Regions from separate parts of the Exiguobacterium sp. s142 genome, predicted to be linked through region 1. Evidence: predicted binding sites of a transcription regulator. Region 1 holds the regulator's gene; each other region holds the start of a gene.
What was found. The regulator Rex, encoded in region 1, represses fermentation and respiration genes when NADH is low (regulators of the CRP and FNR family bind a similar motif). The targets are predictions, from matches to a motif close to TTGTGAAATATTTCACAA.
Positions count from the first base shown of each region.

Region 2: the regulator Rex is predicted to act here: its motif matches at 3,488-3,505, upstream of KNP77_RS15975 (cytochrome c oxidase subunit 2A).
Region 3: the regulator Rex is predicted to act here: its motif matches at 8,611-8,628, upstream of cydD (thiol reductant ABC exporter subunit CydD).

Region 1 is NZ_JACSMB010000027.1:517-11,360, reverse strand. It holds gene KNP77_RS15130 (iron-containing alcohol dehydrogenase) at 1-374, opposite strand, end outside; gene KNP77_RS15125 (putative quinol monooxygenase) at 378-671, opposite strand; gene KNP77_RS15120 (type 1 glutamine amidotransferase domain-containing protein) at 756-1,418, opposite strand; gene KNP77_RS15115 (hypothetical protein) at 1,562-1,969, opposite strand; gene KNP77_RS15110 (ABC-F family ATP-binding cassette domain-containing protein) at 1,966-3,867, opposite strand; gene KNP77_RS15105 (redox-sensing transcriptional repressor Rex) at 4,017-4,673, shown strand; gene KNP77_RS15100 (twin-arginine translocase TatA/TatE family subunit) at 4,673-4,891, shown strand; gene tatC (twin-arginine translocase subunit TatC) at 4,895-5,683, shown strand; gene KNP77_RS15090 (hypothetical protein) at 5,824-8,469, shown strand; gene KNP77_RS15085 (YesK family protein) at 8,574-8,867, shown strand; gene KNP77_RS15080 (FAD-dependent oxidoreductase) at 9,061-10,407, shown strand; gene KNP77_RS15075 (PspC domain-containing protein) at 10,447-10,629, opposite strand; partial or broken gene KNP77_RS15070 (RNA-guided endonuclease TnpB family protein) at 10,800-10,844, opposite strand, start outside.
Region 2 is NZ_JACSMB010000004.1:79,636-90,479, reverse strand. It holds gene KNP77_RS05495 (MFS transporter) at 1-995, shown strand, start outside; gene KNP77_RS05490 (aldehyde dehydrogenase) at 1,101-2,486, shown strand; gene KNP77_RS05485 (Crp/Fnr family transcriptional regulator) at 2,672-3,382, shown strand; gene KNP77_RS15975 (cytochrome c oxidase subunit 2A) at 3,567-3,686, shown strand; gene KNP77_RS05475 (cytochrome c oxidase subunit II) at 3,708-4,178, shown strand; gene KNP77_RS05470 (b(o/a)3-type cytochrome-c oxidase subunit 1) at 4,179-5,864, shown strand; gene KNP77_RS05465 (kinase) at 5,913-6,521, shown strand; gene KNP77_RS05460 (GntR family transcriptional regulator) at 6,657-7,049, shown strand; gene KNP77_RS05455 (ATP-binding cassette domain-containing protein) at 7,027-7,707, shown strand; gene KNP77_RS05450 (hypothetical protein) at 7,704-8,504, shown strand; gene KNP77_RS05445 (hypothetical protein) at 8,516-9,601, shown strand; gene KNP77_RS05440 (hypothetical protein) at 9,632-10,273, opposite strand; gene KNP77_RS05435 (DEAD/DEAH box helicase) at 10,270-10,844, opposite strand, start outside.
Region 3 is NZ_JACSMB010000003.1:59,367-70,210, reverse strand. It holds gene KNP77_RS04105 (DUF5327 family protein) at 1-51, opposite strand, end outside; gene KNP77_RS04100 (DUF2252 domain-containing protein) at 122-1,414, opposite strand; gene msrA (peptide-methionine (S)-S-oxide reductase MsrA) at 1,428-2,378, opposite strand; gene KNP77_RS04090 (hypothetical protein) at 2,461-2,640, opposite strand; gene KNP77_RS04085 (hypothetical protein) at 2,729-3,064, shown strand; gene KNP77_RS04080 (diguanylate cyclase) at 3,142-4,212, shown strand; gene KNP77_RS04075 (hypothetical protein) at 4,358-4,882, shown strand; gene cydC (thiol reductant ABC exporter subunit CydC) at 5,145-6,860, opposite strand; gene cydD (thiol reductant ABC exporter subunit CydD) at 6,857-8,581, opposite strand; gene KNP77_RS04060 (Crp/Fnr family transcriptional regulator) at 8,709-9,398, opposite strand; gene KNP77_RS04055 (glycoside hydrolase family 31 protein) at 9,520-10,844, opposite strand, start outside.

The sequences.
Region 1 (10,844 bases):
ACTTGTCGTGTCACGATGTCCCACGGATTCCCGTCATATTTTGCCCCGGCTGCGATTCCTTTCGCACAGTCGATGACGCTGCCTCCGCCGACAGCTAGAATTAAATCGACTTCATGTTCATGGACTAAACGGATTCCTTTTTGAACCGTCGTCAGACGCGGATTTGGTTCGACACCCGAAAGTTCGACGACTTTCGCTCCCATATCTGACAAGAGCGCGGTCACTTCATCATAAAGGCCGTTTGCCTTAATACTGCCTCCACCATATAAGAGAAGCACGCGGTCCCCGTATTGTGGAATTTCGGTACGGAGGGACTCGAGTTGTCCTTTCCCGAATAATAGTTTGGTCGGATTGTGATATTGAAAACGTTCCATTGGTCATTCAACCTCCTTGATTTCTTCTAAGTATTGAACATCGCGACTGGCAAGAAGTGATGCTGCTTGTTCACGATATGTTTGATAGTGGGGTGATGCAATATGGGAATCGAGTGCCGTCTTGTCTGTCCACTTTTCATAAAAGACGAATGCATCAGCGTTTCCTTCGACACGATGTAACGTATACAAGACGCAACCTGCCTCGGTGCGCGATGGGGCGACGACTTGACGTAAATGTGTCTCAAGTGCTGAACCGAGACCAGGTTTTGCTTGAATCTGAGCTAAAATGGTGATCATCTTGATTCCTCCTCAGGCATAAAACCCGCCTGTTCGAACAGGCGGGTCATCATCTTTCATCGATTGGCAACGAGAAAGAATCGATTAGTTTAATGTGTCAATGACGGCTTTCGCCACGGCGACCGTCGACTGTGGGTTTTGTCCAGTGACGAGGTTACCGTCGACTTGAACGTTCTCTGTGAAGTTGTCAGCGAGTACGATGTTGGCACCGAGCTCACGAAGACGTGTTTCGAGCATGAACGGCATGTAGACATCGAGTCCAGTCGCACGTTCTTCTTCGTCCGTGAACGTCGCGATCGTTTTCCCGTTGACGAGCGGTGTACCGTCTGACAATGTCGCGCTGACGAGACCGGCTGGACCGTGGCAAACCGCTGCGACCGTTTTGTTCGCTTCAAACAACGTGCGGAGCGCATGGTTCAAAGCATCGCTATGTGGAAGATCGAACATCGTCCCATGTCCACCTGGCAAGAAGATGGCATCGAACGAGCTGAGGTCTGTGATTGTTTTCAAGTCGATCGTGTCTTTGAGAAGCGGTGCCGTCGCTTGGATTGCTTCCGGTACCTCGCCTTCTAAGCTACGGGCATCAATTGGTGCTTCGCCACCGTTCGGGCTCGCGACTGTGACTGTATACCCAGCTTCTTTAAATTCGACATACGCTTCCCCGAATTCAGATAACCAAAGACCGGTCGCATGACCTTCCTTCATTTCATTCGCGTTCGTTACGACCATTAATACGTGTTTACTCATTGAGAGTTCCTCCTTTAAAATCAACTTGTTGTTTTGCACGTGATTAGAATAACGTGCATCAGAACGAAAAACAAATTAATAAAAAATGAGCGATCGATAAATAAATTTATAGCAAAAAACATCACCTAATGAATTAGGTGATGTTAACGGTTAGGGATACGATGCGTCTCGCGATGCCACGTGTTGATCCGGCTGACTACATAGACGAAGAAGGCGAGCACCCACATAAACAGCGTCTCTTGATAAAAGTGGCCCCAGACCGAGCCGGGCGCATAAAAGCTATGCACCGTGACATCAACTGGCCAAATGACGAGCCGGATGAAGAGGGTGCTCATGAGGAGACCGCTGAGCAGGCTGATGATGATACCGGACCATGTTTGGATGATAAACCCGACGACAATCGGCAGGAAGTAAAATAAAATGATCGGGACGTTCGTCGCCTCGCCGCGGATGAGTTCCGAGATATACTCGGTCCCACTCGGCACGATGTAGACGAACCCGGTCAGGAACGCATGCATCCAATCGATCCGCATGGCACGGGAACGCATCATGAATGGAGTTCCTCCCATTCTGTGAACAGTTCCGTGATCGACTCTTTCGTCGCGTCGGACTCGGTCGACAGCTCTTGGGCGCGGGCGAAGTCGTTGAACACGTCCGGTTCGCATAACAGCTGCTCTATTTCTTCAAGCCGAGCTTCGTGGCGCTCGATTGTCAGCTCGATCTCTTCGACCCGCTGTTTCAACCGGCGTTCTTCGCGCTGCTGTTCCTTGTCGGCGCGCTGCTTCTTGACGACGACTTGTTTCGTCTCCTCGCGGGCGAGCCGGGCAAGGTCCTCGAGTTCTTCTTTCTTCTCGACGTAATACGAGTAGTCGCCGAGGTACTCATCGATGCCGTTCGGCGTGATCTCTAAGACACGCGTGGCGAGCCGGTCGATGAAGTAACGGTCGTGGGAGACGAACAGGATCGTCCCGGGGTAGTCGACGAGCGCGTTCTCGAGGATCATCTTCGAGTCGAGGTCCAAGTGGTTCGTCGGCTCATCCAAGACGAGCAAGTTCGGTTGCTCGAGCTTGAGCTTGGCGAGCGTCAGCCGGGCTCGTTCGCCGCCGGATAGTTCTTGGACGCGTTTCATAACGTCGTCCCCGCTGAACAAGAACTGGCCGAGCAGACTGCGGACTTCTTGCTCGCGCATGAGCGGCCAGTCGTTCCAAATCTCATCGATGACGCGGTTCGCGTCCGACAAGTTCTGTTGTTCCTGGTCGTAGTAGCCGATCTCGACGCCGGTACCGTAGCGGATGTCACCGGTCAGTGCCGGTTGTTGTTTCGTCAACACTTTGAGGAGCGTCGATTTGCCGACCCCGTTCGGGCCGACGAGGGCGACCGACTCGCCGCGTTGCAGTTGGAAACGCAAGTTCTGTGCGATCGGTTCTTCGTAGCCGATGGCGAGGTCGCTGCCGCTCAACACATCGTTCCCGCTTTGACGTTTGATCGAGAACGACAACACCGCGCTTCGTTCGTCACCGTCAGGCACGTCCATGCGGTCGATCTTCTCGAGCCGCTTGCGGACGCTTTGGGCGCGTTTCGTCGTCGTCGCCCGGGCGATGTTCCGTTGGATGAAGTCTTGCATCTTGGCGATTTCTTCTTGTTGCGACTCGAACTGCTTCTTCTCTTGTTCGTAAAGCGCGGCCTTCTGCTCGAGGAATTTCGTATAGTTCCCGACGAAGCGGCGGCTGCGGTTGCGTGACAGCTCGTAGACGACCGAGACGACGCGGTCGAGGAAGTAACGGTCGTGGGAGACGATGAGGACGGCACCTTTATAGCCGCTCAAATATTTCTCGAGCCAGCTGAGCGTCTCGATGTCCAAATGGTTCGTCGGCTCATCCAAGATGAGCAGGTCCGGGCTTTGCAGGAGCATCTTCGCTAAGGCAAGACGTGTCCGCTGTCCGCCTGAGAGCGTATCGATCCGACGTTCGAAGTCGTCCGGATAAAACCGCATCCCGTGCAAGATCGAGCGGATCGTCGCTTCATACTGATAGCCGCCGCGGTCTTTGAACGTGTGTTGCTCCTCGTCATACGCCGCAAGCAGACGCTCGTAGGCGGCCGGGTCGTTCAAGATCCGCTCCGAGCCCATGTCTTGCTCCATCTGGCGGAGCGTCTTCTCTTGTTCGATCAAGTCGGTGAAGACGGTGAGCATCTCGTTCCACATCGTCTCGTTCGATTCTAATCCTGAGTCTTGGGCGAGATAGCCGATCGTCACGTCTTTTGGCTTCATGATGTCGCCCGAGTCATAGTTGTACTCGCCGGCGATGACTTTTAACAGCGTCGACTTGCCGGCGCCGTTGCGGCCGACGAGGGCGACGCGTTCGCCTTCTTGGATTTCTAGTTTGACATTCTCTAAAATCGGCTCGACGCCGAACGATTTGGATAAGTTGTTGACTTGCAGTAGGATCAAGTGAAAAAACCCCTTTCTCTCTGTTTAGTATACTTTATTTCTTCCCCTTTTCAGGTATATTCATTGAGTGCTTATGTGAATTCGTTTACAATCAAGGTGTATGAAATCAGATTCGTTTGAAACGCGTCGTAAAAAGGAGGCTCTTTCCGTTGAGTCAAAACGAACCAAAGATTCCGCAAGCGACAGCCAAACGGTTGCCACTATACTATCGGTTTATCCAAAGCCTACATTCGTCAGGGAAACAGCGTGTCTCTTCTGCTGAACTGAGCGAGGCAGTCAAGGTCGATTCGGCAACGATTCGCCGTGACTTCTCATACTTCGGTGCGCTCGGTAAAAAGGGATATGGCTATAACGTACAGTATCTGTTAGAATTTTTCCGTAAGACGCTGAATCAAGACGAGATCACGAACGTCGCCTTGGTCGGGGTCGGTCATCTCGGGACAGCGTTCGTCAACTATAACTTCCTTAAAAACAATAACACACATATCGTCGTCGGGTTCGACGCAGACGAGACAAAAGTCGGCACGACGATGTCAGGTGTCCCGATTCATCACGTCGATGAGATGGAACAGATTATGAAGCAAAACAAGATCGATGTCGCCATCCTCACGGTCCCGTCTGCCTACGCGCAACCGGTCGCCGATGATTTGGTCCGCTATGGCGTTCGAGGGATCTTGAACTTCACGCCGGCGCGATTGACTGTACCGGACACGGTCCGCGTCCATCATATCGACTTGTCGATCGAACTCCAGTCGCTCATTTACTTTATGCAACACTATCCATCCGCTGAGGGGGTCCATCAATAATGGAATTTCTACAATCATCACTCGTCGTCGGTATCCCAGGTGGCGTCAGTATTTTCGTCATCGCCATCATCGCGCTCATCCTCTTCGGGCCGAAGAAATTGCCAGAGTTCGGCCGGGCAGCGGGGCAGACGCTCCGTGAGTTCAAAAATGCCACGAACGGTATGATGAAAGAGCACGATGAGACCGACAAGAAAGAAATTGAGAAGAAAGAGCAGTAAGCCATGAGCCATCAACCTGATCAAGAACGGGCACTGTCCGATCACTTGACAGAGCTGCGGAGACGACTGATGCTGTCGGCATTTGTCGTCTTTGCCTTCTTTCTGATCGCTTTGCCGAGTGTCAAATACGTGCTCGCCTATCTGCAGGCGGACCTCGTCGAACGAGGGCTCGAGCTGAACGCCTTTGGGGTCGCGGACCCGCTCATGATTTACTTGAACTTGGCGCTCGTCATCGGGCTCGTCGCATCGGGTCCATTTCTACTGTATCAACTGTGGGCGTTCGTCGCACCTGGTCTGCATCCGAATGAACGAAAATGGACGCTCGCCTATATCCCGGTCATCTTTATCTTGTTCCTCATCGGTCTCGCATTCGCCTACTATTGGTTGTTCCCGCTCGTCCTCGATATCTCGACGGACCTCGGGCAAGACCTCGGTCTGACACAGATCATCGGGGCGACGAACTATTTCACGTTCCTGTTGCAGCTGACGATCCCGTTTGGACTGTTGTTCCAACTGCCGGTCGTGACGATGTTCTTGACGCGCATCGGTGTCGTGACGCCGTACTTCCTCTCAAAAATTCGGAAGTACGCCTACTTCGCCTTGTTCGTCATCGCGGCATTCATCACGCCGCCGGATTTGACGTCGCACCTCATGGTGTCGCTGCCGCTCTTCTTCCTATATGAGATCAGCTTATCGATCTCGCGCGTGACGTACCGCGGTGTGCTCCGACGTGAGAAAGAGGCGATGGTGAAAGAACAGATGGATTTGATGAAGCAAATGAATGAGAAGTGAACACTACGTCATGAGACGTGGTGTTTTTTTTAATTTTAGGGCTATTAAATTTTGAAAAAACAACTTAAAATTAGGAAGGTTGAATTAAAAATGGATTATTTTTGAAAGTTATGTATTCATAAACAGAAATGAGGAGAACGATGAACAAATGGTTATGGAGCATACTCGTTGTGCTCGTCATGGTGGCAGCGCCCGGATTAGACGTTCGGGCAGAGGGTTATGCCAAGCCTGAAGTCATTCCGGCAGGAGAAGTGGTAGGAAATAGTGAATATGTGTGGCGCTCAGGAGATCCTGAGACGCTCGTCCATGTGAAGACCGGTGAAGTCTATACATTACCGATTCGAGTGTCCGTCTTGCACAACATTCACGCAGTCGGGGACGGTCGATTTATTTTGGAAGGGTGGCAACAATGGATGGTATGGGATATCCATACCGATTCAGGTTCAAGCTTTCCGATTGAGCCGGGAAGCGGTCTGGATGCAGTCGTTGCGATCAATCAGTCGGCGGAAACAGTTTTATGGACCGACGACAAAAAATATGTCACCACGTCGATGGCAGGGGACATCCTCGGGTCGATCACTAAAGAGAGTATGTATGAAGCATACGGACTGCTCGACGACGGAAATGTCCTCGCATTCGTGGATGGCCAAATCACGAAACGGACAGTGACGGGTGAAGTGCTCGAGACGCTTGGTTCATATACGGGCCAGGTGAGGGGAGCGTCGTTGATCAAGGGAGCGAACCAGTGGGTCGTCACAAAATCCGGTGACTGGGAACATCTCAATATATTCGATATAGCGACGAAACGATGGATTGAGAAAGATGCGCCAGACGTAAGGAATCTAAGTTGGAAAGACGGCGTCTACTACTTCACGATTCGAAAGATGTACACGACGTTTTATGTCAGTTATAACGTGGCGACGAATGAATGGCGAGAAGCGCCGATCGATGACGCGGACGTCCGACAGCACGGACCGTGGTATGTCTTTTCTGAAAACCGCACGGTAGGTTATACGCCGGAGTCGTTATGGAAAGCACCATGGAAACTGCTTGTCAACGTGCCGAAAACGACGGCACGTTATGAAGTAGGTCGTCCCTATGAAGTGAACGGAACCGTGACACTTGTTGATGGGACGGTTTTACCTGTCTCGGGTACCGAGTTGAAGGCCCGTTTAGCCTACCAAGACGATCCATTCGTCTGGGAGCAAGACAAACTGACGCTGCAGACGAATGGTTCTTATGACATGATTTTCGAGTGGAATGATTTGGACCGACGCTTAGATTTATGGGCGTCGAATTACGTACCCCTCACACTCGATCCACCGTCGGGCGTATTAGGTCCGATCAGTGGGAAGACGGCACCGAACACGCCGGTGTTTGTCAGCGTGACGAAAAACTTGTATCAATCGAATTCATCGGATTCATTGTTGAACTATCAATCGACGACGGTCCAATCGGATGAATCAGGGCGCTATACGTGGCAACCTGCGCGTTGGTTCACACCGGGATCTCGCGTGACTGTGAAAATCGGTAGTAAGTCGGGCGTGTACGCCGAACCAATCGAACTTCAGACGGTCAAGGAGAGTGAGGACACGTCACCGAACGGCATCTCGGTTCTGACGAAAACGGTCACTTCAGGTGTCACGTTGAAAACGACGCCGAACGCCTCGGTGGATGTGTTGATTCGCAGTGGGAAATACTACGAAGTTTTGAATGAGCAGGCAGATGAGGACGGGCTCGTTTCGATTAAAGAGTTCAATACGATGCCTGTAGACATCGGAACAAAAGTCTACTACAAATTAAAAGAGGCACCCGCTTCAGCGTTCCGGCTCACAACCGTTGAGACAAGAGTGGAACCGCCTGTGTTTTCGTGGACTCGGACACCGTTGATGTATGACAAATCCATCAATGTCACATCGAGTACCGATCAGGCCTATCGCATTTATCGAAATGGTACGCATGTGGCGACAACACGCGCGATGCCGTACACGTTCGACACCCCACTGAAAGAAGGGGAGGTCATTCTCGTCACACGCTCGAGCGGCGATGCGACGTACCAACTAACGAAAAAGGTCCAAGCGTTCACACCGACGCTCAGTGTGACGGACACGCTGATGACGAAGACAGAGGCGACGCTCACGATCAAGAAGACGAGTACGGCGACTGTTCGATTTTACGTGAATGATAAGCTCGTCACGGCGAAACGTCTGTCGACGACGCGATACACGGTCCCGGCCAAACCGGGAGATGTGATTCGTGTCCGAGCGGCGGTCGGATCGAAGTCGCGTGACGTCTCGGTCAATTTGCCGAAGACATCGCTGTCGACGCTCTCAATCAACGATGAGAAGTCGCTTTGGGTCGGATACGTGATTCCGAACAGTACCGTCACGTTGAAGAACGGTTCGAAAGTACTTGCTACGGCGAAGGCAAGCAGTACCGGGCGAGTGACGCTCCGCTTCACCCGTCAGCCGATTAACGGGACGCTGTCCTTGACGAGTCAAGGAGGACTGTTCCGCCATGTGCAGACGTCGAAAGTGACTGTTGGTCCGACGCCTACACTCATGACAACGATTCCGTCGAGTGCGTCGAAGACACTCAAGGCGACTTCGAACGTCGCATACGGCACGTTGACGCTCACACGTGGCTCGACCGTCCTCACCAAGAAGACGGTGACGGCTACGTCGACGACGCTCAGTTTCGCCTCACAAAAGAAAGGGACGAAATTGACGCTCCGTCTCGTGACGCCGCAAGGTCGGAGTGTGACGAAAACAATTTATGTACGGTAATAGAGGAGCCATTCGCTGAAGCGGATGGCTTTTTTCTGAGATGGGGAATGTGACAAGAAAGTGATACGATGAAACCAATCAAACACAAGTCAGGGGGAGAAGCGATGGCTTGGGAATATTACGGGGACGCGCTCATCGTCACAGGGATGTTGACGACGGTGCTCTTACTCGTCGTGCTATCTTTTTTGAAGTTACTATACAGGCGGAGACTCGTCTTTCCGTTGACGCTCGTGGTGATGGGCTATGTCCTGTTCATGGTCGGGCTCGTCTTCGTCCGGGGCTGGGACGGGATGGGCTGGAGTTTGATCGGTTTCAGTTTGTACGTGATCGGGCTCGTCACCTATATCGGTGTCGTCATCTATCACTGGGTGAAAGCGAGACGCACGTCCAATTCATGATCAAAACCGTTCCGGTCGCGGAGCGGTTTTTTTGTCGTCATAACCGTCGTTCAAACTTTAGACATAATTACGTGAAAAACTGAGCAAAGGGATTGTCAAACCTTCTTGTGAAATAGTACACTAAGTTCAGAAAGCGAATGTGATATTTGTCACAAACACTAACTTGCCTACAACTCAAAGGAGAGACTACCATATGAAAATCGCAGTCATCGGATGTACACACGCAGGAACAGCAGCAGTCAAAGGCTTACTCTCCAAGCACGACAATCTCGACATCACCGTGTATGAGCGGAACGACAACGTCAGCTTCCTCTCGTGTGGGATCGCCCTCCACGTCGGCGGCGTCGTCAAACGCGCTGAAGAATTGTTCTACTCATCACCGACCGAGCTCGAAGAACTCGGCGCGACGATGCGCATGAAGCATGACGTGTTGAACATCGATGCGGAAGCGAAGACGGTCCACGCCAAAAACCTCGAGACGGGTGCAGACGTATATGACACGTTCGACCGTTTGATCGTGACGACAGGATCTTGGCCGATCGTCCCGACGCTACCTGGCATCGAGATGACTGGGATCGAACTTTGCAAAAACTATGGTCACGCTCAGCGCATCATCGAGCGGGCTAAGGGTGCGACAAATATCGCCGTCATCGGTGCCGGCTATATCGGCGTCGAGCTCGTCGAGGCGTTCGAAGTGTACGGCAAGCACGTCACGTTCATCGACAGTGCTGACCGCATCTTGAACAAGTACCTCGACAAGTCGTTCACGGACCAACTTGAAGCCGACATGACGTCACGCGGTATCGACCTTGAGCTCAGCCAAACGGTCGAAGCGTTCCGCGGCACAGACGGAAACGTCACGCACGTCGTCACCGACAAAGGTGAGTTCGAAGCCGACCTCGTCATTCTATGTGTCGGTTTCCGCCCGAACACGGGACTGCTCGCAGGACAAGTCGACATGCTCGGCAACGGCGCCATCATCGTCGACGAATATATGCGCACGAGCAACCCGGACGTCTTCGCAGCCGGTGACAGCTGTGCCGTCTACTACAACCCGGCGCGCACACATGCTTACATCCCGCTCGCGACGAACGCCGTCCGCATGGGTACGCTCGTCGCCGAGAACCTCGTCACACCACGTGTCCGTTACCAAGGGACACAAGGGACGTCGGGACTCCGTCTCTATGACTGGAACATCGCCTCGTCAGGCCTCACGGAAGAAGCGGCCGGATTGTTCGGCCTCGACGTCGAGAGCGTCGTGATCGAGGACGCGTACCGTCCTGAGTTCATGCCGACGTCGGAGCCGGTCCAGTTCAAACTCGTCTATGAAGTCGGCACACATCGTGTCGTCGGGGGACAAGTGCTCTCGAAAGCGGATATGACGCAAGCGGTCAACACGTTGTCGCTCGCGATCCAAAACGAGATGACGGTCGAAGAGCTCGCCTACGTCGACTTCTTCTTCCAGCCGCACTACAACAAGCCGTGGCACTTCATCAACAGTGGAGCGCTCGCGGCGATGAAAGACAAAGTCAACGCATAACGCAAAAGATTCGAAAGCAGCCGCTTTCGAATCTTTTTTTTATAGGTAACGTGGCGCGTCCTGCATCGAGTTGGCGAGGATGATGTAGACGAGGATGTTTCCGGGCATGATAAGAAAGAGTAACCGGACGCCGAGCGAGGACATGCCGAAGTACTCGGCGATGCCGCCGCAGACACCGGCGAGAGAACGGTCGGTCGCGGATTTTCGAAGAGCACGTTGCATAAAGTAGACTCCCATCTCGAATTTGATATGTAAATTTTACCATATGTGTAGTGAACTACTCACCACTTATTTGCTTCGCAACTTGAAGTGGGAGCTTCTTGGGAAGACCATGCTTTGACCAGCCACGGTTGTGGACCAAGCTCGTCGGGCAGTCCCTGCCCTGGGGTGTTTCAGTCGGCGAGACCCAACAGGTTGAGGCTCGCGTTAACGTCGCG
Region 2 (10,844 bases), on a different contig from region 1:
TGTCTGGCGTTTGGACGGACAAGTTCGGTCCGTTCCGAATCTTACTCGTCGGTTTAGTGTTATCAAGTGCGAGTCTGCTCATGTATCGCCTTGTCGATGATGCTTCGATGTTATTGGTGGTGCGTGTCGTTCACGGATTCGTGGCCGGCTTGATTGTACCGGCTGCGTTTACGCTATCCGCGAACTTGACCGCGGCCAATCGACAAGGGAAAAAAGTGGCGCTCACCGGGAGCTTCGTCGGGTTGGCGGCGATTCTAGGACCAGCGTTCAGCGGCATCATGGCCAGCCGCACATCGGTCCCGGTCGTATTTACGTACGTGGCGGCGTATGGCGTGCTTGTGGCTTTGCTTGCCCTCGTCGTGTTAAAGCGGTTGCGATTCGCTGTTAAACATGAGGACCGGCGCGAAGTGGTTGGCTCGAAAACGCTAGAGCGTGACGTCGTCAAAGCGTATGTCGGGGCGTTTTTATTAATGTTCTCGCAAGGAGCGCTCGCTTATTTATTACCGCTTTACGTGCAAGCGCTCGGTTACGACTCACGGCTCAGCGGGACGTTGCTCAGCACGTTTGGCGTTGCTGCCGTCCTCGTGTTCGTCTTGCCGACGAACCGTATCTTCGACCGGTTCGAGCCGGCGCGCTTGGCTGCGCTCGGGATCGGCATCCTTGGGGTTAGTCAAATTCTGATCGGTTTGTCGGGTAGCGCAAATCTGCTCTATCTCGTGCTCGGCTGTTATGGCGTCGGCTTCGCTATTTTGTTCCCGGCCATCAACACGATGTTGATCAAAGCGACGAACAGTGCCAATCGAGGCAAATCATACGGCTACTTCTATGCGTTTTTCTCTCTCGGTACGGTCGTGGGTTCGGCTCTCTTAGGGTGGCTGTCCGTCTCGTTAACGCAGAAATTCACGCTGACCGGGATTGTTTTGCTGCTAGCGGGCCTGCTTTTGATTGTGATCGAGCAGACAAGGAAACGTGTCGTTTCAAACAAGACCGGGTGAGATGGGCACGTATCAAGCAGCAACGGCTGAACGTTCAAAATGGTCGGGTCTGATTGGATAGTGATAAGATAAAGACAGCGTTATCACTCAAAGGGAGGCAGATTTATGCTCGCACCAATCGAACAGTTGACGATCGAAGAGCTCATCAGTAAGCAACGTCGTTTCTTTAAGACGCAAGCGACCAAATCGCTCGCATTCCGTCTCAGTATGTTGACGTTTTTGAAAGAATCAATCAAACATCACGAAGCAGAGATTATCGAAGCGTTAAAAACAGATTTAAATAAATCAGAGCTCGATGCGTTCACGACGGAGATCGGCTTTATTTACGACGAGATCAGTCGGACGAATCGAGAGTTGAAGCGTTGGATGCGCCCGAAACGGGTTCGCGGCGCAGCGATCCACCTCGGGACAAAAAGTGAAGTCATGTATGAACCGTACGGCACCGTTCTCATTATCGCGCCTTGGAATTATCCATTCCAATTGGCAATCGCACCGCTCATCGGAGCAATCGCGGCCGGGAACACGGCTGTCGTGAAACCGTCGGAATTGACGCCGAACGTGGCCCAAGTAATGACGAAAGTGCTCGAACGGGCGTTCACCGATCGTTACGTCGTCAGCGTCGAAGGGGATAAAGACGTCGCTCAAGCTTTGCTCGCGCAAAAATGGGATCATATCTTCTTTACCGGTTCGACCCAAGTCGGAAAAATCGTCATGGAGGCTGCGGCCAAGCAATTGACGCCGGTCACGCTCGAACTAGGTGGGAAGTCACCGGCCATCGTCCATGAAGATGCCAATATTAACATTGCGGCGAAACGGATTGCGTGGGGGAAATGGATGAACGCCGGGCAGACGTGTGTCGCCCCGGACTACGTGCTCGTCCACGAGTCGAAACGTGATGCGTTTCTTGAAGCAATCAAGCGGGAAGCGTTCCTGATGTTTGGGAACGGAATCGGGACAGAACGGTTCACCCGGATCGTCAGCGAGTCTCATTTTGATCGGTTGACGAGTTATTTGAGTCAAGGGGACGTCTTCTTCGGGGGAGCGACGGAGCGGGAAAGTTTGAAAATCGCCCCGACCGTCATGACGGATATTCATGATGGGGCTGCTGTCATGAAAGACGAGATTTTCGGACCGATTTTGCCGGTGCTGACGTATCGTCAACTCGATGAGGCGATCGAGTTTGTGTCCGACCGTCCGCATCCGCTCGCGCTCTATCTGTTCACGGAAACGAAAGCTGTCGAACAGACGGTGCTCAAGCATCTGACATTCGGCGGCGGTTGTGTCAACGATGTCCTCATGCATTTGACAAACCCGAACTTGCCATTTGGCGGTGTCGGGGAGAGTGGGATGGGGGCTTATCACGGACGCTATAGCTTTGAGGCGTTCAGCCATGCCAAATCAATATTACGCAACACGACAAAATTTGATGTGCCGATTCGTTATCCAAACTTTAAAGGTGCGGAGAAGCTGATCCGTCTCGTCTATCGCTGAGACTGATCTGAGACTGTAGACTTTCTACAGTCTTTTTTTTATGAGAACGAATTGAAAAATAGAAGATTGTTTGAAATGTCACATACTTTTGTGATCAGGGTGCTCACGCTACTGTATAATAAAGCCATAAATGAAACGTACGAGACATTCCAGGCACGAATGAATTGTGGAGGGAGCAGACGAATATGTCTACGAAATGTGGGACGACCGAACCGAACAGCTTTATCTTTTCAGCGGAGACGAAACAGTTATTGCTCGAAATGATGATACCTCAAGACTACCCGAAGGCTAGCATCGTCTGTTGGGAAGGTGAGAAGTGTGATAAATTCTTTTATTTGAAGAGCGGATCTGTCAAATTCACGAAGATCACGAAAAAAGGGAATCCAATCGTCATGTTCTTATATGGCGCCGACGATTTTTTTGGTGAGTTTGATATCGTCGACACGTTCCCGAGTTCTTACAGCATCGAGACGACGGAAGAAAGTGTCATTGGCGTTATTTCAAAGAAAGACATCGAGACTATCATGCAGCAAGACGCCAAATTTGCCGGTGACGTGCTGCGCTGGACGTCGATGATGCGTAAACATTCAGAGATGAAACTGCGTGATTTGCTATTGTACGGAAAGCCGGGAGCGCTCGCTTCGACGTTGCTTCGGATGGCGGCCATGCACGGTGTGGAGGAAGATGACGCGGTCGTCATCTCACGACATCCTTCCGATGGGGAGCTCGGTCAACTGATCGGGGCACCGCGTGAGACCGTCAACCGGATGATGAACCAGTGGCGAAAAGAAGGCGTCCTGACAACGACGGGAAACTCGATCGTCTTGCATGATATCGATTTCTTAAAAGAGCTGTGCCATTGCGAAGGCTGTCCGGCCGGGATTTGCCGATTATAACGAGGAACCGTCTCTTAGAGAGGCGGTTTTTTTGTCGTCTTGATTTGGCTAATTGTGAATTTTATGTGTGGAAACTACGCAAAATTGATGTGATTGTCACTTTTGAAGTGATAAAAGTCACATATTAAGTCGGGGTGAATTTCATACAATGAAAGAGGAAATTATAGCGAAAGGGGTCCTTCACGTGGATAAGAACGGTGGACAAGAACCGAATCTGAAAGGCACGTTTACATCGGTCATGATCGTCGCGGGTGTCATCATCGCCATGTGGTCGTCGGTCTTTTATTTATTTGTTACACGATAACGTCAAAAGGAGAAAACAAACATGCATATTCATAAGCTTGAAAAATATTGGTTGATCTTTGGCATCGTTCTATTAGGCGTGTTTTTGACAGTGCTCGGCATTTCGGCGTTTGCGGCCGGAAACCAGCCCGCATCGGACGCTGATTTGATCGACCCGGCGAAAGTGCATCAGACGGCGCCGTTCGATAAACCTGGACTTAATAAAATTGGTGATAACGAGTATGAACTCGTCATGGTCGCGCAGGCGTTCACGTTCACACCGGGTAACGTTGAAATCCCGAAAGGTGCGAAAGTGACGTTTCTCGTCACGTCACCGGACGTCGTCCACGGTTTCCAGTTGACGGGGACACCGGTCAACATGATGGTCGTGCCGGGACATATCAACTCGCTCACGTATACGTTTGAAGAAACAGGCGAATTTTTAATTCTCTGTAACGAATATTGCGGGACGGGCCATCACATGATGGCGACAAAAATTAAGGTGGTGGACTAAATGAACGACGTAGCCTCAAAACTGAAACAGTGGGAAATGGAGCGCGGTGTGCCGGTGCCGAGCATCGGTGTGAAAGAAGCGCGCCTCGCCTATGCCCACGTTGTCGTCTCGGTACTCGCCGTGTTGATTGGAGCGATCGCGGGACTCATGCAGACGCTCATCCGTACAGGAATCATTCCGGAAGTATTCGGTTACTATCAATTGTTGACGGCCCACGGTATCATGCTTGGTCTCGTCTTTACGACGATGTTTATCATCGGCTTACTTTACGCGCTGCTCGCCAAGTCGTTCGGACGGTTTGAATCGTTCCCGACACGTGTCGCTTGGCTCGGTTTTTGGATGATCATCGCCGGGGCGGTACTCGTGACGATCATGGTGCTCGCCAATAAAGCGACTGTACTTTACACGTTCTACGCTCCGCTCATGGCCGACCCGATCTTCTATGTCGGTCTCGTTCTCTTCGTCGTCGGTACATGGTTCTCGGCGTTCGCGATGTTCCGCATGTATGCGGACTATAAACGGGAACACCCTGGCGTCCATCCGCCACTCCCAGCGTACATGAGTATCATGACGATGTTGCTCTGGGTCATCGCGACACTCGGTGTTGCCGGGACGATTTTGTTCCAACTGCTCCCGCTCTCGCTCGGATGGAAAGACACGGTCGGGATTGAACTGAGCCGGACATTGTTCTGGTACTTCGGTCACCCGCTCGTTTACTTCTGGCTCATGCCGGCCTATATCGTCTGGTATACGGTCGTGCCGAAAGTCATCGGTGGGAAGATCTTCTCGGACGCGCTCGCGCGGATGGCGTTCTTGTTATTCCTCTTGTTCTCGTTCCCGGTCGGTTTCCACCACCAGTTGACAGAGCCGGGGATTGATCCGTTTTGGAAGTTCGTCCAAGTCATCTTGACGTTCCTCGTCGTCATTCCGTCGTTCATGACGGCGTTCTCGCTGTTCGCGACGTTCGAGCTGCGGGGACGCGCTCTCGGAGCACGCGGTCTGTTCGGTTGGGTCAAAAAGATGCCGTACGGCGATGTGCGTTTCCTCGCCCCGTTCGTCGGGATGTTGTTCTTCATTCCGGCTGGTGCCGGCGGTATCATCAACGCGTCGCACCAATTGAACGCGATGGTCCACAACACGCTTTGGGTCACCGGTCACTTCCATATCACGGTCGGAACGGCCGTCGCCTTGACGTTCTTTGGAACTGCCTATTGGCTCGTACCGGTACTACGCGGACGTACACTCACGAAATCAATGAACCGTCTCGGTTTGATTCAGACGGGGACGTGGGCGTTCGGGATGTCGATCATGTCGTATGCGATGCACATCTCAGGCCTTCAAGGTAACCCGCGTCGGACCGGTCCGGCGACGTATTTCTCAGACGCGTTGACGCGTGAATGGATCCCGTACCATATGGCGATGGCAATCGGCGGGACGATCCTTCTCGTCTCGGTGCTCATCTTCGTCTATTCGATGTTCAACCTGTCATTCCTCGCACCAAAAGGTGAGGAAGAGTTCCCACTCGCGGAAACGGAAGAGGCGGCAATGGAGACGCCACGGTTCTTTGAGAACTGGAAGCTCTGGATCACGGTCACGTTCGTCTTGATCGCATTCGCCTACACGGTTCCGATTTGGCACTTGATTGAAAGCGCGCCTCCGGGAGCGAAAGGTTGGGTGCTCTGGTAAACTGAAGTCAGCCTCTAGGGCTGACTTTTTTGATTTGGGGGAGAACGTATGGAGACGTTACAGGAAGTGATTCGTGAAGCATACGCTAACCGTGTCCACGACCGGCCGTTCATCGTCGCGATCGACGGCTTGAGCGGGGCCGGGAAGACGACGCTCGTCGAACAATTGAGTGGTATCGCGCCGAACGAACTGCTTCTACATATTGATGACTTCATCGTCGAACGGCATCGGCGCTATGAGACGGGGCAGCCTGAGGCGGTGGAATACTATGCGCTCCAATGGGACGTCGATCTGCTCGTGAAGATGTTGTTCGAGCCGTTGTCCCGAGGTGAGACGCGTCTGACGTTGCCATACTACGAGCGAGACGAGGACGCGATTGTCATGCGGACGATCGATGTGGCTCCGAATGCGCTCGTGTTGATTGAAGGCATCTTCTTATTGCGGGACGAGTGGCGGTCGTATTTCGACTACATCGTTTATCTTGACTGTCCACGCGAGACGCGTTACGAGCGTGTGCTAAATCGCGATACGTATATCGGCGATTTAGCGGCACGGCTCGCCAAATATGAGCGCCGCTACTGGCCGGGTGAAGCGCACTACATCAAGACGGTCAATCCAGTGATACGAGCCGACTATATCGTCCGCTCATCAAACTGACGCATCCTAATCAATGAGGATGCGTCTTTTGTTTTGGATTGTTTTGGGAAATTATTATTGACAGTCAAGTGTATTACGGTAATAATACAGTCAGATAGTGTATTAGTCGCATCATACACTTAGAGAGGTGACAACATGATCATTCAATTTAACACGAGGTCTCCCGTCTACATCCAAGTCGTCGACTACTTCAAAAAGAAGATGGCGCTAGGCGAGTTGAAGGCGGGCGAAGAGATGCCGTCGCGGCGAGAGCTCGCGACCGAACTGAAAATCAATCCGAACACCGTCCAAAAGGCGTTCAAGGAAATGGAGGAACAGCAATTGATCACGACCGAACGCAATCGTCCAAGTCGGGTGACGACGGACGACCACGTATTAAAACGAATTCGGACCGAACTCGTCGATGAGGCGGTCGCTGTCTTCGTCGAATCGATTCAAGAGCTCGACGTCACGATGGACGAGCTCGTCAGCAAAATCAAACGGCAATACGGGGAGGGGAATCTCGATGATCGAGGTACTGGGAGTTAAGAAGCGTTACCGCAAAAAACAAGTCATCGAAGATGTGTCGTTCACGGCCAACAAAGGCGAGATCACATGCCTCATCGGTCTGAACGGGACCGGCAAGTCGACGATTTTAAAAGGCATCATGGGGCTGACCCCGTTCGATCAAGGCAACGTTTTGATTGACGGCAAGCCGATCGATTTGAACAACGTCGCGTTCGTACCGGACCATTCGACGTTTCCGATCCACTTTTCGATCGAGCAGTGCGAAGCGTTCATGCGCGATTTTTATCCGAAGTTCGACACGAAGTTGTTCGCTAGACTCGTCGACGAGTTCAAACTGTTTCCAGAAGACAAGTTGAGTGAACTGTCGAAAGGGACGCTCGCCAAGGTCAATTTGGCGCTCGGCATCGCCCAAGACCCGGACTACTTGCTGCTCGACGAACCGTTCTCAGGTATCGATGTGTTTTCAAAAGAGCAAATCGTCGAGCTGTTTTCGAGTGACATCATGGAAGACCGCGGTGTCTTGATCACGACGCACGAGATTGACGACATCGAGTATTTGGTCGACAAGGCCGTCATGTTGAACCGGGGACGGATCGTCCGTGAATTCGACGTCGAGGACGTCCGCTTCATCCACGGGAAATCGATCGTCGATGTCATGAGAGAGGAGTACGGGGCATGAATCTATTGAAATTGATTGGCTGGGAACTCGATCGCGTCAAAAAGATGTACGGGTTGTTGCTAGGGGTATTGATGACGATTCAATTCGGTTGGTTGGCCGTGTTTATATGGCGGAATACAGTACTGAATGAAGAATACAGACGTGAAGGTCAAAGCTTGTTGGTAGTGTTTCATTCCTATCTCATGAGCACTCCTTACATTTTATCGATTGGGATTGGACTCATCGTGATGCTCGTCTTCAGTGGCTGGATTTGGTATCGAGAATTTTGGGGCCGTGGCACGTTCATGATGCGCTTACTGACGTTACCCACGAAACGGATTCAACTGTTCATCTCGAAATTCATCACGGTCATGATGATGATTTTAGGGCTGATTGCCGTGCAATGGTTCGCGCTCGTTATCGAATATCAGATTTTCACGACATGGTTGGACGGACAGGGGATACGACAACAAGATACGTTCGCAGACATTCGACAATTAGATGTGTTCTCCCTTTTATATCCGACATCATTCGTCAATTTTATCATCCATGTGATGCTTATCGCTTTCGTCGTCTTAACAGTCTTCACGTTCGTATTGGTGGAACGGAGCTTATGGCAACGAACAATCTTTTCTCCGCTCGTGTCCATCGCGCTCATCGGAGGCGTCCTCGCGATTCCGTCAACCATCTTTTATGTCATTGAACAATATTTGTTTATGGATGAGCTCGCACTCATCCTCGTTATAGGGTTTCTCTTCAGCGTTGCGACATTGACGATAATTGCGCGACAGTACTTACAAAAAAAAATAAGTGTGTGAGGTGAAGTGATATGAGACGTATGCTGAATATCGCAGCTTTAGGCGCAATCATCGTAGCGGGAATCGGTACATATGCCGTCAGTGGGGAACAAAACCAGGACGACTGGATGTTACACGTCGATTCGAACGAGGCCGTATGGAAAAATCGCGCGGTACGCCTCTCGGCTACTGATATGGATCGATCTGGTCAAGATGTAGAGGTGTCTATTGATGGGAGTCGATTTGTCAATGGAAGTTATATTGACGAAGTCATGCAATATCGAAGCGATATCGGGGGACAAGACCGCTCGTTCGCTCGTGCTTTAAAGCAACTTAATTATGCGCAACAAATTAAAACGGAAGACGGCTATGTGGCTATCGGACAAAAAGGCCAAGACACGCTCGTATTATTGCAATCGAAAGACGGGAATATGGTCGAACGGACAGAGTTTCCTAACGTACAGTCGATTGTCGACAGTGGATGGGGCGGAATGTTTGTTTATGACGGTACTGTTCATATCGTGTATAACGAAAACTATGAACTGACGAATCAGCATGTAGCGGTGCTCGACGTAGCGACAACAACGATTGACACGAAAAAAATCGCACGTGATGGTGTGCTCATTGAATACGTGATGGGTGAAACGTGGGGATTCGCGTTAGGTGATGGTCAGCGAACGACAATCGGGAAAGACAATCGCTACATCCCGATTCAAGCGACACGCTTAGAGACGGTCGAGGCAGAAGATGGTGAAGCGTATTCAGAACATATGTCTTTATCTGGCTTATACGTCTACGACGTCGAAGAAAATCGGGTCGTTTCATTAGATGTTGAGCAAGAAGCGATTGCAACTAGCGTATTCGGGGATACGTATCAGGCCCTTCTCGCCGATGGGACGGAGACGAGTATCGACTTAAAAACGTTAACCGAAACGTCACGGACAATCATTCAAGGCGAAGTCGGGACAGCAAGTTATTACGATGGATTGCTTTACCATGTGAGTCCGACAAAAGACGGGGCAGAAGTCGATGTCTATGACGAAGCCGACCTCGTCTCAGAGGCGACCGTGACAGGGAAAGAGGTCAATCCCGACTCATTCCAATATTATGTCTATTAAAAAAGAGGCAGCGCGAGAGCTGCCTCTTTTTTACTTGGAAGGTTTTGGAATGATGACCCCTTCTTCTAAATCGAGCAACATATCGATCAGTTCCGCGCAAAACTCAGGGAATTGATCGAGGAACGCACCTGGACCGACTTCATCCGTGAAGTCGATGTACAGATCCGCTACGTTGCCAGCCATCTTCGCTGGAAGTGCGAGGAAGGCCGACCCGAAGCGCCAGCTGCCACGGATGTCGAGCAGCTTGCCGAGCATGACGTCGCCTGGTTCGCGTACTTCCGGTAGCATTACCTTGTACGTCTCTTTCGTCTCCCAATCACGTAAGCCGTCTTCGGTCACTTCAAACACAGAGCACCGGGGGACGGCGAGACCGCGCAAGGCATGATAGAGAGCAGGTGACATGTCAGCTTTATGGTCCGCCAAATAGCGGCCGTGCGGTGTCATCCCGTCCTCATCCGTCTCAAAGAAGACGGCCCAATCGATGAACAAATCGCGGAACAGTTCGGCGTCTTTCAAGTGCCACGTGCCTTCCGAAGCGATCTCTTGGATATAGTTCGTCCACTGCGTGCTGCGTGCGAGTGCCGCTTGCTCGTATAACTTTTTCAGTTCGGCCAGCAATTCGGACTCTTCGACGAGCAAAGGGAAGGGAATTACTTTCCGGTCTTTTTTCATCGCCGTGGTCCTCGCTTGTCTGCAGGACGTTTGACGACCGGCGGTTTGTCTTCGATCCGTTTCTCGATGACTTCGCCACGGTAAATCTCAAGCTCTTTCAATTCGACACCGAGCTGGCGGGCGAACGATTTCAAGTGCGTCAAATCTTCCGGTGTCACGATCGAGAGGACCGTCCCGGCCGCGCTACCGCGAGCGGTCCGTCCTGAGCGGTGGATGAAGTCATCGGTCGATTCAGGTAAATCGAAATGGACGACGTGCGTCACTTCATCGATGTCGAGTCCGCGCGCTGCGAGACCCGTCGTGATGAGGAGCGGATATTCGCCTTTACGGAATTCGCGGAGCGTCTCGACGCGGGCACGTTTCCCTTTCAAGCTATCGAGCATACGGTAGTTCACTTTCATCTTATCGAGCTCACCTTTGAGCGGCGGTAAGAACGAGCGGTTGTTGATGAAGGCGAGCACTTTGACACCGTCGACGTGTGATAGGCGACGAAGCAATTCTGGCTTATAGCGACGTGTCGTCAACATATAGCCGTACGTCACTTGAGCACTGACAGTCCGTTCGACCTTCA
Region 3 (10,844 bases), on a different contig from region 1:
TTGACTCATCACGTGTTTCATTTGCGCGATGACTTGTTGCTCAGTGATCATAGGTCGAACACATCCTTTTCCCTCTCATTTTGAAGCAAACCTGTCCCTCGCCGCAAGTGTCTTGCTCGGCTCAGTCGGATTCAGACCGTGTCTCGACCCATGATGTGAACGCCTCGAAATCGAAACGGACTTGATTGGCATAAAAACGAGCCCAGCGTGAGATTTGACGCACGAACAACGGCAGCGCGTCCCCGATGGCTTCCGCAATCTGTTCGCTCGCCTCATACTCGAGAACGTTCGCGTCCGCATCGGCCCGGGCATGGATTTTCGCCGTGATCTCGGCTTGGACTTTTAACGTTTCGATCAGCGACGATTCGTTCTTGATGTGCTTCGCTTTCACTTTCCGTTTGTAGGGCGAACGTTGCCGCACATAATACTCGTTGCCGTCGATCGTGAAGTAACCGAGATACGGGTCTTGGCTATGCACCATGGCACGTTGGGCAGCGATGACCCGCGCACCTTCATGGGACAGGCCGTCCTCGAACAACGGATGGGTCGGCAAAAACAAGGACGGGACGGCCGATTGCGCTTGCTTCATCTCTAAGATGACGTCCTCGTCATGTTCCTCGTCGGCCCCTTCGATCAAGATATAGTAACGTTCGAGCCCGATCGAGGCCGTCCCGCTCTCGCGTTTAATGGCGATGTCTTTGATGTCGTAATGATCGGCGTGATGGCGATGCTCTTCCGACAACGAGTTCAAATACTCAGGCCAAGCCTGTTTGATTTTCGTCGCCGTCTTCTCGCTGACCGGTATTAAGTCATCGCTCGTCGCGAAGTAACGTTCTTCGTCCCGGACTTCGGTCCGTTCCGACATGAACGCGTCTTGCTTCTTCTCTGCCTTCTTGATCACTTTTTTGATGGCTTTAGACGTATTCGCTTTCGTGAACTGCACGTCTTCGTCTTTCCCTTTCGCGTACCGTCTGATGGCGAGCGCATACGTCTCGGCGTATACTTCAATCGCTTCGTTGGAATCGAAGCCCGATTCAGCGGCGAACAAGTCGACAGAAATGGCCATTCTGAGCACATCGAACAAATACGAACCGAGGTATGCCTCATCAAAGTCGTTCACATCATAAAGGATCGTCCCAGCCCCGTCCCCGAACACCCCAAAGTTTTCAAAGTGAAGATCCCCTTGAATGAACGTCGGATAGGCCTCGCTCGTGTCGAAAGCAAGCGGTACTTTCGCAAAATCGTAATAGAACAAATGCGAGCTTCCGCGAAAGAACGAGAACGGACTCGTACTCATCTTGTCGTACTTTTCACGCCGTGCCGTTTCGGTCAGGTTCCGGATCGAATGATCGTAATAATCTAGAACCGTCGCGATCGTATCACGGCGAATTTGTTGTTTGACGGATGTGAACATGGCTGTCTCCCCTTCATGCGTCGAATAGATGTTTGTATTCCCCGTATCCCGCAGACTCGAGCTCTTCTTTCGGGATGAATCGGAGCGAAGCCGAATTGATACAGTAGCGTAAGCCGCCGAGTTCTTTCGGACCATCGTCAAATAGATGACCGAGGTGACTGTCGGCATGCTTCGAACGCACTTCCGTCCGGACCATGTGGTGCGTCGTGTCCATGTTCACATCGAGCTGCTTCTCTTCGATCGGCCGCGCGAAGCTTGGCCAGCCACAGTTCGACTGGAACTTGTCACGGGACGTGAAGAGCGGCGTACCATCGATCACATCGACGTACAGCCCTTCCCGTTCCTCATCCCAATACTCGTTTTGAAACGGCGGTTCGGTCCCGTTCTCTTGCGTGACTTTGAACTGCATCGGTGTCAGACGGTCTTTCAGTTCCTGTTTTTGTTTCTTATCGCTCCACGCCTCTTTCACAAACTTGGCGCGACCCGAACCGACCCGATACATCTCGTAGCGGAACGGATTTTTCTTATAGTAGTCTTGATGATAGTCCTCGGCTTCCCAAAACGTCTTGGCCGGACGGATCTCGACTTCGATCGGACGTTCGAACCGTCCCGAATTCTCGACTTCTTGCTTCGAGCGTTCGGCCGCGTCCCGTTGTTCTTCCGAATGATAGAAGATGGCCGGTCGATACGATTCGCCGCGGTCGTTGAACTGTCCGCCCCCGTCTGTCGGATCGATTTGTCGCCAGTAAATCCGAAGCAGCTCTTCGTATGAGATGACCTCCGGGTCGAACGTCACCTCGATCGCCTCTAGATGACCCGTCGTCTCCGAACAGACTTGCTGGTATGTCGGATTGTCGACGTGTCCGCCTGTGTAACCGGACACGACTCGTTCGACACCTTCGTATTTATGAAACGGTTTGACCATGCACCAAAAACAGCCTCCCGCAAATGTAGCTTTTGCCATAATGAATCCCTCCTTACTATGTAGTGTACCCAAAAAAGCACGCCGACAACAAAAAACGAGAACCCCAAACGTGTTCTCGTCTTCAGTCTTCGACCCGGTTCATATGGCGCATCACTAAAAATAAAATCACACCGACGATCGCTGCCCCGAGTATGGTCAACACCAGGTTGTTTCGTGCCGATAATGTGTAAAAGATGGCTAAACCGATTAAGATGAGCGCAATCGGAATGAACGCTCGTTTAAAATGATCCCAATAACGCACGGACAGTCCCCCTTTGTCTCTATCATACCAAACTTTTTTGCTATTATAGAGAGGAAGATACAATCACGGCCAGAAGGAGGACCCATTCATGGATTTTGACCAGTTGTGGGCGAACCGCCCGACTTTGTTGTGGGAAGACCGGCTGAACGAAGGCGACGACGTCTATACGCTGTCGGCGATTTTCGCTGTCGACGCCGCGCTCCGGCGTTATACGAGCGCGTTGGTACATTCCGACGGCACAGAATCCTCGATCCTATCGGCAGTCCGCGATGTCGTCCTGCGTTTGAACGGCCTCGACGAAGAGCACGACCATTTTATCGAGACGCTCGAGCGTGAGGAGCTGTACGACTTCATCCGAGCCGGTGCAGCCATCGCCGGGTATGAAACCGATGAAGACGTCACGGAGGAATGGCGTGAATGGTAACAGTTTGACGATTCATCGCGATTCACAGTTGTCATACTTGAATTAATGCTTTCTATCTCGCACAAGGGGACACGTGTATGCTCACCATCATCAACTCTTTTTTCATCAACCTTTGTATTCTGTTCACCCTGTTCACCATCTCATTCTTGCCGTTTCGTAACCGGCCTCGAATTACGCCGCAGTCACCTTTAAAGTTGCGTATCCTGCTCGGTATCCAGAGCGGTCTCATCGCCTTGATTTTGCTCGCGAACGCGCTTCATCTCGAAAAAATATTGATCGACCTTCGTTCCATCCCGATTATGCTCGCCGTCTTGTTCGGCGGATGGATGAGCGGTGTCGTCGCCGGTATGTTGTTTCTCATCGGTCGTTTTTTCATGATAACGGATGGCGAATACGTCGGATTTTACTTAGCTATCGCGACGATGGTCGCACTCGTCCTGCCGACAAGTCTGTTGCGGCTCAAGCTCGACAACACCCGTAACACGCTCCTTGTCTTCACGACGATCAGCGTCGCCGCGTTCGGTTCGGCGCTCTACTATGCCCTCCCGCTCGAGCTGTTCTATCCCATTTTATTCGTCTATATCGTTATGATCTACGCCGGGGCTTGTGCCGCTTATCGCTTGCTCCAAGAGCTGAGACGCCACTTTGAGAACGTTCAGCATCAGCAGCAACTCGCCCGTACCGACGCTTTGACCGGCATCGCCAACCGCCGTCTGTTGAATGAGGCGATGGCCAACTTGACCGTCGAGGCGGAAGCGTACGCCCTCATCCTCGTCGATATCGATCACTTCAAACGCGTCAACGACACGTACGGTCATGATGTCGGGGACGACGTACTACGCGAGCTCGGCATGTTGCTCGTCACCGAAAGTGACGACCGACATCTCGTCGGTCGCTTCGGTGGTGAAGAATTTCTGATCGTCATGCCGAACGCCAAAAAGGACGAAGTGACCCGTCTCGCCGAATCTATACGAGAAAAAGTCTCGACGTTCCCATTCGAGACGAGTGCAGGCACGCTTCACATCACCGTCTCGCTCGGGGCCTGCCATTCGAACGATATCGAAGTCGATAGCGTCTTGAAGCATGCCGACGAAGCGTTATACCACGCAAAAGAATCTGGACGAAACCGTTTCATTTTGGCTTCATAAAGCCGATAACGTTCTCAAAACTTTACTAACTTTGACAGTTTTCCCGCTTTACTTTCAACTAGCGAATCGGTACACTAGGCTAGACTTTGGTTAGGATAAACATAATTAATCATAGATTTGACTAGAAAAAGGGGAAACACATTTCATGACAATATTGTTATCGCTATTCGGATTGATGTTCGTGGGATCGTTCGTCCTCGACTATCAACGTGGCAAGACGTTCCGACAGTCGCTCTTTGGGGGAGTCGACACAATCAAACAGAACCTACTCATCTTTTTACGCACGTCCCTTTCGATGATGATTTTCATCGGGCCGCTCCTGCTTATGTCCATGTTTGCCTTCTCAAAACTTGTGACGTTCGAGACGGTAGCCGCCTTTATGATCGCCGTGCTTAGCATCGGCTTCGCCGAGCGCATCATCGGGATGATCGTCGCCCCGCTCGTCCGGACGTTTTGGCATCAACGCGGCAAGCTGATGCCGCTCTATCTCGATGCTGGACTCTACGTCTTCTTGCTGTCGATTCTCATCTTGGAGTTTCTCATGAACATCCCGGGTGTCGAATTGAACGCACCGGCAGTCGCTGTATTTTACGCGTTCGCCTTGTTCTACATCCGTTATTTGTTCAGCTTGATCCGCTTTACACTCAGTAAAGGCGTCCCGTCAAACTGACTCGACTCGTATGACCTCGACCGCAGACATCCCGTCTGCGGTTTATTTTTATTTTTCTAATTGACAATGAGAATCGTTATCACTTATACTCGAGTTGTAGCTGCCACAGCTGGACGTAACCGTTCCCCAAAACTTGTTACGGCCCGTGGATTCCCCTCCACGACACTCTTTTTGAAAGCATTGCGACAACCCCCATTTGTTGCACCCAGATTTGCCATATAAAAACGAGCGGCTCTCCGACGGAGCCGCTCGTTTTTTTCGTTCAGGCGAACACATCTTGTTCGATTTGTTTCAACTCATAAAACATGCCTCGGGCGCGCATCAAATCGTCGTATGACCCTGACTCGATGATGCGACCTGCTTCCATGACGATGATTTGGTCGAACCGTTCGAGCCCGGTCAGACGATGGCTGACCATGACGAGTGTCGCCTCGTCCGCCTTCCGGAAGATTTCAGCGAACACATCGGATTCGGTGCGCGCGTCTAACGCCGACGTCGCTTCATCTAAAATCCAGAGCAACCCGTTCTTCAACAACGCCCGGGCGATGGCGAGCCGTTGCCGTTCCCCTCCGGACAAGTTCGCCCCTTTCTCGAGCATTGGCTCATCGAGCGCGAAACCGAGGCGGACGCTTCGCAGCGCCAGCTCCATCTCGTCGTCGGAGAAGTCTCCGGCAAGGGCCAAGTTGTCTCGGACGGTACCGAAAAAGAAGTGGTTCTCTTGCATGACGACACTCGCTTGAGACCAGACCGATGTTTGTGTGACCTCATTCAAGCGCTGACCGTCGATTCGTACTTCGCCTGTCTCTGGCCTTACAAACGCGAGCAACAGTTGCAGGAGCGTCGACTTGCCAGACCCGCTCGGGCCGACGATCACGGTCTTCGATCCGCGCGGTAACGTCACATCAACTGTGTCTAGGACGGCACGGAACGTATCCGGATAGCGGTAACTTACGCGTTCAAACGAAATGTCAGGCGCCGTCTGAAGCGCTATGTCGTCACGGGACGCTTCTGCCGCCACGAGGTGCTCACTCGGTTCGACGACCTCGAGCAAGCGGTTTGCCGCTTGTTTACTATCGGCGTAGTGACCCGGGAAGACCGCCATCGGTGTCACGTTCTCAAACGCGGTCAATGACATCATGACGAGCATGGCCAAGAACAGGCCGTCCAGTTCGCCATTGACGACGAGGTAGGCACCAATCGCGAGCACGCCCCACGACACGAGCAGTGACGCGGCGACGACGAGCGACGAGTTGAAGAACTGGTTCGTCACGTCTTGGCGCTGTGCGGCGGCGTAACGATCGCTTCGAGCGAGCAAGTCGTCACGGGTCTGGCCGAGCTGGTCGTGCAACAATAGATCGCGGTACCCGTACATCATCTCGGTCACCCCGCTCGACAAATCGCCGCGCAAGGCCCGAATTTCCTGGTCATGCTTCGCTCGGATGCCGGCAAACAAGATCGGAATCAAAAAGCCGGTCACGAACACCCCGAACACGAGCCAAAGGCTGACCGTCATCGAGAAGAACGTGACGAAGAAGATCGTGCTCAAGAAGACGAGCACTAAGATGATTGGTGGATAAAACACCCGCAAAAAGTAGTTTTGAAGGCTTTCGACGTCTCCGACGACACGGGCGAGCAAGTCCCCGCTCCGGTATTTGGCGAAGATGTTCGGCACGAGCGGTTCGAGCTGGCGATAAAACCGGACGCGCAGTTCGCTTAAAATCGTGAACGTCGCCCGGTGTGACGCCAAGCGTTCGCGGTAGCGGCTCCCCGCCCGAATGACGCCGAACAGCTTGATCAGGACGACCGGCACCATGAGCGCATAGAGGGGCGGCACAAGGCCGGCCCGCGACACGAGATATCCACTCGCCGCGAACAAGGCGACAGCCGCGAGGCCTGCCGTATAGCCGAAGAAGATCGAGAGGATGATATCCTTTTTCTCTTTCATCATCCATTTTGTGATCGTCCAAAGTGAGTTCATCCTCTCACCCCTTTCTGTAACGTGAACAAGTCGGCGTAGGCCGGGACAGCGAGCAACTGTTCATGTGTGCCGTTCGCGACGAGGTTCCCCTCGTCCATGAACCAAATCGCGTCCGCTTGCTTGATCGTATGGAGACGGTGCGCGACCGTGACAAGCGTCGCGTCACGCGACAACTCCTCGATCGAGCGCCGAACGATTCTCTCGGTCACCAAATCGAGACCGGTCGTCGGTTCATCGAACAAGATGATACCTGGACGCTTCAAGAAGGCACGGGCCAGGGCGAGGCGTTGCCGCTCACCACCGGACAATCCGTAACCGCCTTCTCCGAGCTCGGTATTCAATCCGTCCGGCAAATTGGCGATGACATCGACGAGGCCGGCGGCTTCAGCCGCCCGCATGATGTCAGTCTCATCCGCCGTCTCACCAAGGGCGATATTAGCGGCGAGACTGCCGGCAAACAAATACGGGTTTTGCGAAATATACCCGATTGTCCCGTACCAAGACGTATCGGTGAACGATTCGAGCGGCTCCCCGTCGACGAGGACGCGGCCGCTATCCGGTTTCACAAGACCGGACAGCACGTTCAACACGGTCGTCTTGCCTGATCCGCTCGCGCCGACCAGGGCGACGTGTGACCGTGCCGGGATTACCCCGCTCAGCGGATGGAGCGTGAAGCGCCCCCCTTCATATTGGAACGAGACCGCATCGAGAACAAGTTCGGGCGTCCGGTTTGTTAGCGGTCTGTCTCCCCACTCGATGCGGTCGTCCGGGGCGTCGAGCGCCTCGAAGATACGATCGGCCGCACCCATGCTACCACGCCCGGTATGGAAGGCGCTGCCGAGGTCTTTGATCGCTAAATAGTATTCCGGGGCCAAGACGAGAATCAAGAAGCCGGCGAAAAACGTCAAGTTTTGCCAAACGACCATCTGGAGCGCCACTTCTAAGGCGACGACACCGGTACTGAGCATCGAGATGAACTCGAGCATGAGCCCTGACAAGAAAGCGGTCTTTAAGACGACCATCGTCGCGTCCCGGAAGTCGAGACTGCTCTTCTCGATCGCTTGCGCTTCTTGCTCGGCACGTCCGTATAGCTTGAGTGTCGTCAATCCTTGAAGGACGTCTAAAAATTTCCCCGAGAACTGGTTCATTTTCTCCATCTGCTCTTCAGACTTCTTCTGGGTCGCGATACCGATGATGATGAAAAAGATTGGAATGAACGGCGCGGTCACCATCATGATGACACCTGAGATCCAGTGCTGACTGAAGACGACGACGAGAATGAGCAGCGGGATGATCGACGTCTGGATGACTTGGGGCCAGTACTGGCTAAAGTAAGCATCGACCTCATCGACCGCATCCATATAGACACTGACTTTCTTCCCGGACTGTCCGGATAGAGACGTCTCGATCGGATTCGATGTGTAGCGGTCGAGCAGTTGACGTCGAAGCGTCCGCTTCGCCCGTTCCGACAAGTTGGCACCGATACGTCCCGAGACATACCCGAACAAGGCACGTGCGAGCAACGCGAGCACGAGCCAACCTAGAGACGGGATGACACTTTGGAACGATTCGTTTTTTAAAAATACTCGGTCGACGACGTCGACGATCAAATAAGCCTGAGCCAAGATGGACAACCCGATCATCACCGCGGCGATGACGAGCCCGACGATATGTCCTTTCTCGGCCAAAGCGAGAGCTTGCAGTCGTTTCACTGCGTTCATCCTTTCTAAACGTGCATGACAATTTTTCTTTGTGATGATTCTCACTAATTATAACTGATGTAAGTGTCCATAGCGAACGCTTCGCTTGTCGAGACGTGCAAAAAAACGCCACGAATGCAGCGTGGCGTCAGTGTGTCGCTTGTTCGAAATACTCAGGGTGCAACGTCACGAGTTGACGGGCGTCGAACTGGAGAATGTCTTCTTTTCGCAGTCGCGACAAGATGTGGGACACGGTCTCGCGCGATGTCCCCGACAGTCTCGAGATTTCAACTGTCGTGAACGGACAACGTACGCGCACACCGTCGGCTTCTTTTTCTCCGAGGTCTTCAATCAAGTAATGGATTGTATTGATCACCCGGTCGCTCGCGCTCGGCGTGATGATTTCCTGAACACGGCGTTCGTGAAGGTCAAGGATTCGATTCATCTGACCGACGATATGCAAGAGCATCGTCGCATTTCTTGAGACAAGCGCTTCAAAGCGATCCGTCGGCATATAAATGACTTCAATATCGGTCAGCGCTTCCGCCGAATGTTGGTAATACGTTTCCGTCAACAGTCCCCGGTACGGAAACAGCTGCTTCGGCTTCAAGTAGTCGGTGTATTGATGGGTCGCCGTTTCATTGCACCGCTCGAGCTTCACATACCCACTGATTAAAAAGTAGACGCGCTCACGCGGGTCGCCTTCCATGAATAAAAGCTGCCCTTTGCGGTACGTCCGACAGTATACGTGCGGTAGCAAGCTCTCTAGCTCGCGGCTCGTGCATTTATTGAAGATATCGAGTTGTCTTAAATCGTCGACTGTCCATTGCTGTCTCATGATCAATCCCTCGCTTCCCGAACTGTTCATCTTTCTTTTAGTATACGAGACCCATCTTGTGAAAACGCTTTCAAATTCCGACAGTTTTCTGACAAGACAAAAGAGGGGTTGCCCCCTCTCCTCAGTCGAGCATCAATTCCATGATCGCATCTTGCAAATCGCGTTCGAGTTCGAGCGCATGGAGATCAAACAGCCACGCTTCGAGTCTCGTCTTCGACGCCGCCATCCGGTAGAGGCGGTCTTTCAAATCGTAAGATATCTCGGCGCGGTCAATGAAGCGATACAGGCGCTCCAGTCGATGACCGTTGTTCGTCACCTCGACAGGGAGCGACACCGTCACTTCCTCATCAATTTTACCGAGTTCGAGTCGTAACGTCTGCGTCTCCGGTTTATACTCACCCGAACCGGTCACCCCGCGTACGAGTAATGTGATGGTCCGGTCTGACGGTAAGACGGACGTGTCGCCCGTGACATGAACGTGCAGGCTGCGCTCGTCCCAGTCGAGGGTGAACGTCGTCTCGGCGTAAGCCCCGGTCTCATAAGCCCGGTCGGTCCCGTTATCCTCATACAGCGTGAACGTGTTCGATGCCCCTGGGAAGACGACGACTTCGAGATTGGTCGGGTTGTCGGTGTCGTTGCGTCCAGAGCGATGAGCGGCCAGCGGGACGATCGCTCCAGCTTTCGCGAACACGGCCTGTTCGTCAAGCCCACGGAACACTCGGATCGACTTATCACCTTCGTAGCGATGACCCGTAAAGAAGTCGAACCAATCGCCTGTCGGCAACCAGACGTTCGTCGCCGCGACGTGAAGCCACTTGTTCATCGGCTCGACGATCGGTGATACGACGAGTTCACTGCCGAAGTAGTATTCATTCGGCACGCCATACGCCGCTTCTTCGTCGGGATGATCGTAATACATCGGGAGGATGAGCGGGAGCGCATCCTGATGATTACGCCGGTTCATCGTGTACAAATACGGGATGAGTTGGTGGCGGAGTCGTAAAAACGACTTCATCGACCTTTCGGACTCGAGACCGAAGCGCCACGGCTCTTTGCCGTTAAAGATACTGAACGTCGAATGCAAGCGCATGATCGGGCTGAACACCCCGAACGCGACCCAGCGCGCGGCGAGCTCATCGTCTTTCGACCCTCGGTAATGCCCGCCGATGTCGTGGCTCCACCAACCGTAACCGATATTCGATGCCGTCGCCGTGAAGTAAGGCTGAAACGCAAGCGATGCCCAAGAGATGAGCGTATCTCCCGAGAAACCGACAGGATAGCGATGGCTTCCCGGTCCGGCATAACGCGAGAAGATCAGCGGACGATTTCCGTCCCGGGAAATATCGGCCGCATGATAATGGTTTAACATCCACATCGGGTCGAGCCCTTCCATTTTCGATGTCGACCCTTGCTGCCAGTCGATCCACCAAAAATCGACGCCGTCTA